Sphingobium yanoikuyae: one gene and its partner. The protein of the gene in region 1 interacts with the protein of each later gene in a pairwise test. Links are inferred from orthologs where the notes say so. Each region holds a gene or a part of one and is shown on either strand. Other genes may lie near its edges.

Region 1 (4,641 bases):
GCTCCAGCCCGGCTGATCAGAGCGGCAGCAACGCACCCACGATCCAGCGTTCTTCGGCGCGCAGTACGCCCCAGGCACGGGCGGCGGCGCGGCTGTCCATCGCCTCGACGCCGATGCCGCGCGCTTCCAGCTCCCGCACGAAGGCGCGGGGCGGCTGTTGCAACCCGCTGCCGGTACCCAGCAGCAGGAATTCAGGCTTCAGTTCCAGATGGTCGAACAGGTCGCCCAGCGCTGCGACGCTCATCGCCGACACGAGCGGGGCGGCCTGCCAGGCGAGTGCCCGGACGGGGCTGAGCAACAGCCCGTCCGAGAAGACATCGTCCTTCACCCGGAAGCCCCGGCCCTGGAAGCCGGTGACGATCGGCCCCTGGCCGCTATCGTCGCGGCGCAGTTCGATTCCGGTTTGACGGTCGCTCAGGGCTGGGCTCCGTCGCGCGGGCCCATGCGCTCGGCCTGGGCGGCGATGCCGCCCTTCTTCGCCTTCTTCTCGGACGTCTGCGGGCTCAGGCCCAGCGTGATCAGCAGCGAGGAGGAGACATAGACCGACGAATAGGTGCCGACGATGATGCCCAGCATCATGGCCGCGGTGAAGCCGCGCAGCACATGGCCGCCCAGCAGCAGCAGCGCGCCCAGCGCCAGCAGGATGGTGACCGAGGTCATGACCGTGCGCGGCAGCGTCTCGTTGACCGACAGGTCGATCAGCGACTTCATGTCCATCTTGCGATATTTGCGCATATTTTCGCGGATGCGGTCGTCGATCACCATCTTGTCGTTGATCGAATAGCCCACGATGGTCAGCACGGCGGCGATGATGTTGAGGTCGAACTCCAGCTGGGTGACCGCGAAGAAGCCCAGCGTCATCAGCACGTCGTGGACGATCGCGACGAAGGTCGACACGCCGAACTGCCATTCGTAGCGGAACCAAGAGAAGATCGCGATGCCGATGATCGCCAGCACGACCGCCAGCACGCCATTCTGGATCAGTTCGCCCGACACCTTGCCCGACACCGTGTCATAGCGCGAGAAGGTGACGCCGGGGAACTGCGCCTCCATCGCCTTGCGGGTCTTTTCGACCACGGCATTGGCGGCGCCGGCGCCGCCCTGCTCGGGCAGCGGCAGGCGGATCTGCACCGTCTTGGGGTCGCCGAACTGCTGCAGCGAGCTTTCGCCCACACGCAGCCCCGCGATCGTATCGCGGACCTTGTCGGTCTCGACCGCCTGCGGGAACTTCGCCTCGATCATCAGGCCGCCGACAAAGTCGACGCCCAGGTTCAGGCCCTTGTAGAAGGTCGCGCCGACCGCCAGCACGGTCAGCAGCAGCGTCAGGCCAAAGGCCCAGTGGCGCAGCTTGACGAAGCCGATATTGGTGTTGTCGGGGACGAGCTTGAGAAGTTTCATGGGTTGTTCCTCCCGCCCCTCTTAAATGTGGATGTCCGTGGGACGAGTGCGACGCACCCAGCCCGAGACGAGAACGCGCGTGAAGGTCACGGCGGTGAACACGCTGGTCGCGATACCGATCAGCAGCACGATGGCGAAGCCCTTGACCGGGCCGGAGCCCAGCGCGAGCATGATGCCACCGGCGATCGCATGGGTCACGTTCGCTTCGAAGATGGTGCGGCTGGCTTCCTTGTAGCCGAACTCGATCGCCTGCACGACCCCGCGCCCGCGCCGCCGCTCTTCGCGAATACGCTCATAGATCAGCACGTTCGCGTCGACCGCGGTGCCGATGGTTAGCACGAAGCCGGCAATGCCCGGCAGGGTCAGCGTCGCGCCCAAAATGCCCATCACGCCCAGGATCACCAGCACGTTGATGGCCACGGCCAGGTTCGCATACATGCCGAACCGGCCATAGCTCACGAACATGAAGGCGGCGACGGCGACGACCGCGACGATCGACGCGACCAGGCCGGCGCGGATCGAATCGGCGCCCAGGCCCGGACCGACGGTGCGTTCCTCGACCACGACGAAGTTGACCGGCAGCTTGCCCGAGCGCAGCGCGATCGCCAACTGGTTGGCGCCTTCGACGGTGAAGCTGCCCGAAATCGTCGCCGACCCGCCCAGGATCGGCTCATTGATGTTCGGCGCCGACAGCACCTTGCCATCCAGGATGATGGCGAAGGGGCGGTTGACATTCTGCGACGTCACCTTGGCGAACTTGTTGCCGCCCGATCCGTTGAAGCGGATGGTGACATTGGGTTCGTTGGTCTGCTGGTCATAGGTCTGCTGGGCGTCGGTCAGCTCCTCGCCCGACACCATCACCTGGCGGTGGACCGCGATCATCGGCGGCCCGGCCGGATTGGTCGGATAGGGCAGAACTTCGCTGCCCACCGGCGCGCGGCCCTGGGCCACTTCGCTCGGGTTGGCGCTCATGTCGACCAGCTTGAATTCCAGCTTCGCGGTCTGGCCCAGCAAAGCCTTCAGCGCCTTGGGATCCTGCAGGCCCGGCACCTGCACGACGATGCGGTTGGCACCCTGCTGCTGGATGGTCGGCTCGCGCGTGCCCATTTCGTCGATGCGCTTGCGGATGACTTCAGTCGCGACCTGCATCGCGCTCTTCACCGCATTGTCGATTCCCGCCTGGGTCGGCGTGATGACGATGGTGGAGCTGTTGACCACCTCGACATTGAAGTCGCGCTGGCCGGTCAGGCCCGCACCCTGGGTCAGCGGGCGGATGCGCTCGACGGCGGCATCCACTTCGCTGGGGTTGCGGACCATGAAGCTGAGTTTCCCGTCACGGCTGGAAATATCGCCGATCGCGATCTTCGTCTCGCCCCGGCGCAGTTCCGTGCGGACCTGCTCCTCCATATTGGCGAGCCGCTGCTTGGCCACATCCTGGGTCGACGCTTCCAGCAGCAGATGGCTGCCGCCGGCAAGGTCGAGGCCCAGATTGACCCGCGTCTGCATGAAGGGGGGCAGCTTCGCCACCGTCGAATCGGGCAGGAAGCTCGGGACGGCGCAGAAGATGCCGATGATTAGCGGCAACAGGATGCCGGCGATGGCCCAGCGCGAGAAGTTCAGCATGGTTGGATCAGTCGTTCGCGGGCTTGGCGGTGGTCGGGTCGATCACGTCGGCCAGGGTCGACTTGACCGCCTTGACCTTCATGTTCGGCGCCAGCTCGATATCGACATAGATGTCGTCGACGCGCGCGACCTTGCCGACCAGGCCACCGCCGGTCACGACCTGATCGCCCTTCTTCACGGCGTCGATCTTGCCCTTATGCTCCTTCATCTTCTTCTGCTGCGGACGGATCAGCAGGAAATAGAAGACGACGAAGATGAGGACCAGCGGTGCCATCTGCACCAGGATACCGGCGCCGGAGGCTTGCCCGCCCGCGGTCTGGGCAAAGGCTGGAGTAATGAACATGGTGGGACTTTCGCCTTGTTTTTCGGTCTCCCCAACCCGCAGGGCGCGGGCATGGGATCAAGCGCGGGCGGCTAACACAGATGGCCGGGGCAAGGCAACAAGCTTGGCTTTTCGCGCCCGGAATGACGGGCTTTGAAAGCATCGGGCAAGGGACGGGAAAGCCGGTCATTTGCACGCCCCGCAAAAAGCCTGCATCGAATCCCTTGCAACTTCCAATTCATCCCTCTATTGGGCGCCCTCCGGTCGGGACGTAGCGCAGCCTGGTAGCGCATCACACTGGGGGTGTGGGGGTCGGAGGTTCGAATCCTCTCGTCCCGACCAAAATTCTCCGAACATCGCCATAATCCATGATTTTCGCCGCTTCGGCGGAGGGTCTGCCCCTGCGTGTCAAACGCTGCCGGCGCGGACCTTGGCAAACATGTCCGCAAAGGTCAGCCGGCTATCGATCCGGGTGAAGATGCGCATCGGTCGGCCGGCTGGATGTGCAACATAGCCCGCCTGATCGTTGATCCGCGGCGTCGGCCGGATCAGATAATCGCTCGACGCCGCATCGGGATCAAAGGAGGATTGCAGCGCGGTCAGCGTGACCAGCGGACTGTCCCCCAATATATAGGTTTCGCCGAGCGGCGCATCGATCCGCCTGATTGCCCGCTCCAGCTGATCCAGCAGATAACGGCCGAGCCGCCCCGCCCCTGCCAGTTCCCGGTCGAGTTCGGCATGACTGATCATCAGCGTGCGATAGACGTTGCGCGGCACCTGCCAGATCTCGACCGCCGAATCGTTGAACAATGTCTGCGCGGCGGCCAGATCGATGGTCAGATTATATTCCTTGCTTGCCCGAACATGGACGGTGGGATCGACATCCCCATGTTCCGGCCCGCCGATCCAGACCAGGATGATCCGCCGCGCGATCTCCGGTCGCAGGCGCACCGCTTCGGCCAGGTCGGTCAGGCCAGCCCCCGCAACATAGAAGAGGGGCAATTTGCTATCAGTCCGTTGCGCTTCGGCGATGATCGCGGCCACCGCCGGGGTGGCCGATGGCGGCGTGCCGGGCGCCGGCGCGGCATTGCGCCCCGCCAGCACCGGCGGCCGATGCGGCAGCCGCATGCAATCCATCATGTCGCTGACGCATTGCACGGCATTGTCGGCTTGCCGGTCCGACCCGTCGAGGAAATCTCTGGGATGAATATGCGATCCGATGACCAGCGGGATCTGCACCGAAGGCGACAACAGATGATGCGCCAGTTGGAACAGGCCATCGGGATCGCCGGAAAAAT
Region 2 (3,956 bases), 110 kb from region 1 along the record:
CGGCGGTGCGCGCCAGCACCCGCCCGGTCGGCGCGAACAGGCCATAGAGCAGGGCGGTCACCGCCAGATAGCAGCAGAGCATAGCGACATCGCTCGCCCCGCCGGCGCGATAGAGCCAGGGATAGTCGGCGATGTTGCGCATCGTCTCGCGCCCGTTGCCCGGCACGATCAGGGCCGCGCGCACCACCGCCTCGGCGAACATGCCGCAGCCAATGGTGCCGATGTAGAAAAGGCCGGCGAGGCGGGCCTGAAGTCGTTCAGCCTTCCCGTCCATCGCCAGCCTTTCTTGCTTTAGCCGCGCAGGCTCGCGCCCAGCTTCTGGGCGGCCTTGACCACCGCCGCGCTGATCGCGTCCAGCTCTTCCTGGGCGAAGCTCTTCTCGCCCGACTGCAGCGTGATCTCCACCGCCAGCGACTTGTGGCCTTCATCCACGCCGGGGCCGGTGAAGACGTCGAACAGGCGCGCGTCGACGATTGCCTTCTTGTCCGCGCCCTTGACCGCGCGCACCAGCGCATCGGCCTCGACGGCTTCGGGCACCAGGAAAGCGAAGTCGCGCTTCACCGCCTGCAGGGCCGGCGGGGCGTAAGGCGCGCGCATGAAGCCGCTCTTGCGCTTGGCCGGAATCGCGTCGAGGAAGATCTCGCCTGCGACCACCGTGCCCGACAGGCCGAACTGCTTGGCCAGGCTGGGATGCAGCACGCCATATTCGGCCAGCACCACCTTGGGGCCAAGGCGCAGCGTGCCCGACTGGCCCGGATGATAGGCCGCCGATGCCTCGCCCATGCTCTGCAGATTGCCGACCGGCGCGCCGGCCGCCGCCAGCAGCGCAATCACTTCGCCCTTGGCATCGAACGCGTCGAAGGGCTGGGCCTTGCCGCCCTGCCAGCCACGCGGGCTCTTCTCGCCAGCCAGCACGAAGCCGACGGTGGCGCGCTCGCCCTGCTTGAAATAGCGCCGGCCGAGTTCAAACAGCCGGATCGACGTGGCGCTGCGATCGACATTGCGCTTGGTCGCCGACAGCAGGCCGGGCAGCAGCGAGGGCCGCATGACCTTGAGGTCTTCGGAGATCGGATTGGCCAGCGTCCAGTCGCCACCGCCAACGCTTGCGGCTTCCTTCTCGGAAATGAAGGACCAGTTGATCGCTTCAGCGAGGCCTCGGGCGGCGGCGGTGCGGCGCACGCGGCGCTCGACCAGCTGCTCGGCCGTGGCGGTCGGGCGGGCGACGCCCGGCACACGCGGCAACGGGGTGGACGGCACATGGTCCAGACCGACGATGCGCACCACTTCCTCGACAATGTCGGGCCAGCCATCGACATCGCGGCGCCAGGTCGGCACGCTGATGGTCCAGTGGCCCGGCACGCTCACCGGCACGCCATCCTGATATTCGATGCCGCCGGCGTCGCCGCTGACGCCGAAGCCCAGGCTTTCCAGAATGCGCTTCTGCACGTCATGCGGCACGTCGACGCCGGCCAGCGCCAGGCACTGGTCGGGCGCATAGGCGACCGTCTTGGGCGTGGCGGGCGGGGTGCCGGCGCGAGTCGCTTCCGACGCGGTGCCGCCGCACAGGGTCATGACCAGGCTGGTGGCGATCGACAGGCCGTCGTCCAGGAAGGCGGGGTCGACGCCGCGCTCGAACCGGCCGCGCGCATCAGAGGTCAGCGCCAGCTTCTGGCCGGTCACCGCGATCCGCTCGGGCGTGAAATAGGCGCATTCGATCAGCACGTCGGTGGTGCCGTCCTGCGCGCCCGAATGTTCGCCGCCCATGATGCCGCCAATGTCATGCACGGCTTCGTCGTCGGCGATGACGGTCATCGTCTCGTCAATGGCATAGGTCTTGCCATTGAGTGCCAGCACTTCCTCGCCGGCCTTGCCCAGCCTCGCGACCAGTCCGCCCTTGAGCGTCGCCATGTCATAGACATGGAGCGGCCGGCCGAGGTCGATCATGATGTAGTTGGTGATGTCCACCAGCGCGCTGATCGGCTTCTGACCGATCGCCTTCAGCCGGCGCGCCATCCATTCGGGCGAGGCGCCGTTGGTCACGCCCTTGACCGAGCGGGCGAAGAAGGCGGGGCAGCCCTCGACATCGTGGGTGCGCACGTCGGGGCCGGGGCCGACGCCGGCAATCTCCGGCACGATGATGGCGTTGAGCGTACCCAGGCCCGCCGCCGCCAGATCGCGCGCGATGCCGCGCACGCCCATGCAGTCCTGACGGTTCGGCGTGATCGACACGTCGATGACCGGATCGTTGAGGCCGGCCCAGTTCGCATAGACCTCACCCACCGGCGCGTCGCCGGCCAGTTCGATGATGCCGTCATGATCGTCGCCGAGCTCCAGTTCGCGGGTGGAGCACATCATGCCGTTGGATTCGACGCCGCGAATGGCGGTCTTCTTGAGCACCATGCCGTTGACCGGCACCACCGCGCCCTCGACCCCGAACACGCCGATCAGGCCGGCGCGGGCATTGGGCGCGCCGCACACGACCTGCAGCGGGTTGCCGTCGCCATGGTCGACGCTCAGCACCTGCAGCTTGTCGGCCTGCGGGTGACGCTCGGCGGTCAGGATCTTGGCGATCTTGAACGCGCCCAGCTTCTCCGCCGGGTTCTCCACATCCTCGACTTCCAGCCCGATGGCATTCAGGGTCTTGAGGATGGTGGCCAGATCGGCATCGGTCTTGAGGTGCGTCTTGAGCCAGCTCAGGGTGAACTTCATGCGCCGACTCCTCCCGACAGCGTGGGCACGTCGAGTGCCGAAAATCCATAATGTTTCAGCCAGCGCAGATCGCCGTCGAAGAAGGCGCGCAGGTCGTTCATGCCATATTTCAGCATGGCGAGGCGATCGACGCCGGTGCCGAAGGCGAAGCCCTGCCATTCGTCGGGATCAAGACCGCAGGCCTCGATCACGCGGCGGTTGACCATGCCGCTGCCCAGCACTTCCAGCCAGCCGCCACCGGGTGCATCGCCGTCGCCGCCGATGACGCGCTGGCCATTGGTCAGCGTGTAGCCGACATCGACTTCCACCGAGGGTTCGGTGAAGGGGAAATAGCTCGGGCGCAGGCGCAGGACGATATCTTCGCGCTCGAAAAAGGCCTTGAGGAAGGTCTCCAGCGTCCACTTCAGATGACCAAGCGTGATGCCCTTGTCGATCACCAGACCTTCGATCTGGTGGAACATCGGCGTGTGGGTCGCGTCGGAGTCGCTGCGATAGACGCGGCCGGGCGCGATGATGCGGATCGGCGGCTCCTGCGTCATCATGGTGCGGATCTGCACCGGCGAGGTGTGGGTGCGCAGCAGCATCTTCTTCTGCCCTTCCTCGTCGGGGAAGTAGAAGGTGTCGTGCATCGCGCGCGCCGGGTGCGTCTCCGGGATATTGAGCGCGGTGAAATTATGCCAGTCGTCCTCGATCTCCGGACCGGTCGCGACCGAGAAGCCGAGGTCGGCGAAGATTTCCGCCAGCTCGTCCATCACCTGGCTGACGGCGTGGACGCTGCCCTGCGGCCCCAGATCGGCGGGCAGGGTCATGTCGACCTTTTCCGAAGCGAGGCGGGCGTCGAGCGCGGCCTGCTCCAGCGCGGCCTTTCGGTCGGCGATGGCGGCGGTCACGCTTTCGCGCAGATCCTGGATCGGCGGGCCTTTCTCCAGACGCTCCTCGGGCGACATGCCGCCCAGCGTCTTCAACAGGCCGGTGACGACCCCATTCTTGCCCAGCGCGCCCACGCGCAGCCCTTCCAGCGCGTCCAGCGTGTCGGCAGCCTCGATGTCGGCGATCAGGCCGGCTTTCAGTGCGCTAATTTCGGTCATATCATTCGTCATTCCCGCGAAGGCGGGAATCCATCTCCCGCGCTAACCAATCATCCTGACGCTCAATCGATGCGCCGACTGTCCAATGGCTCAAAGCCCAAATCGATAGCCAGATCGCGCCAATCGGGATTGCTCCGTTCGATCAGGTCGATCTTCCAT

Evidence for each region. Proteins that work in one complex are often made in the same cells at the same time.
Region 2: the proteins of secD (region 1) and pheT interact in binary tests that used the Escherichia coli proteins (3 or more experiments, as listed by UniProt). The link is inferred for Sphingobium yanoikuyae from one-to-one orthologs.

Annotation. Positions count from the first base shown.
Region 1 is NZ_CP053021.1:4,005,864-4,010,504, forward strand. Bases 721-3,667 are described here. They hold secD (protein translocase subunit SecD), read right to left. Parts: upstream 3,022-3,667; coding sequence 1,420-3,021; downstream 721-1,419. Other genes in these bases: secF (protein translocase subunit SecF), read right to left, coding at 721-1,398; yajC (preprotein translocase subunit YajC), read right to left, coding at 3,029-3,364. Also shown: HH800_RS19295 (nucleotidyltransferase family protein), read left to right, coding at 1-16; HH800_RS19300 (MTH938/NDUFAF3 family protein), read right to left, coding at 17-328; more of secF, read right to left, coding at 415-720; HH800_RS19325 (nucleoside hydrolase), read right to left, coding at 3,752-4,641. UniProt on the Escherichia coli protein: Part of the Sec protein translocase complex. Interacts with the SecYEG preprotein conducting channel. SecDF uses the proton motive force (PMF) to complete protein translocation after the ATP-dependent function of SecA.
Region 2 is NZ_CP053021.1:4,117,512-4,121,467, reverse strand. Bases 1-3,109 are described here. They hold pheT (phenylalanine--tRNA ligase subunit beta), read right to left. Parts: upstream 2,710-3,109; coding sequence 292-2,709; downstream 1-291. Other genes in these bases: pheS (phenylalanine--tRNA ligase subunit alpha), read right to left, coding at 2,706-3,109; HH800_RS19905 (DUF4386 domain-containing protein), read right to left, coding at 1-274. Also shown: more of pheS, read right to left, coding at 3,110-3,797; HH800_RS19890 (GIY-YIG nuclease family protein), read right to left, coding at 3,860-3,956.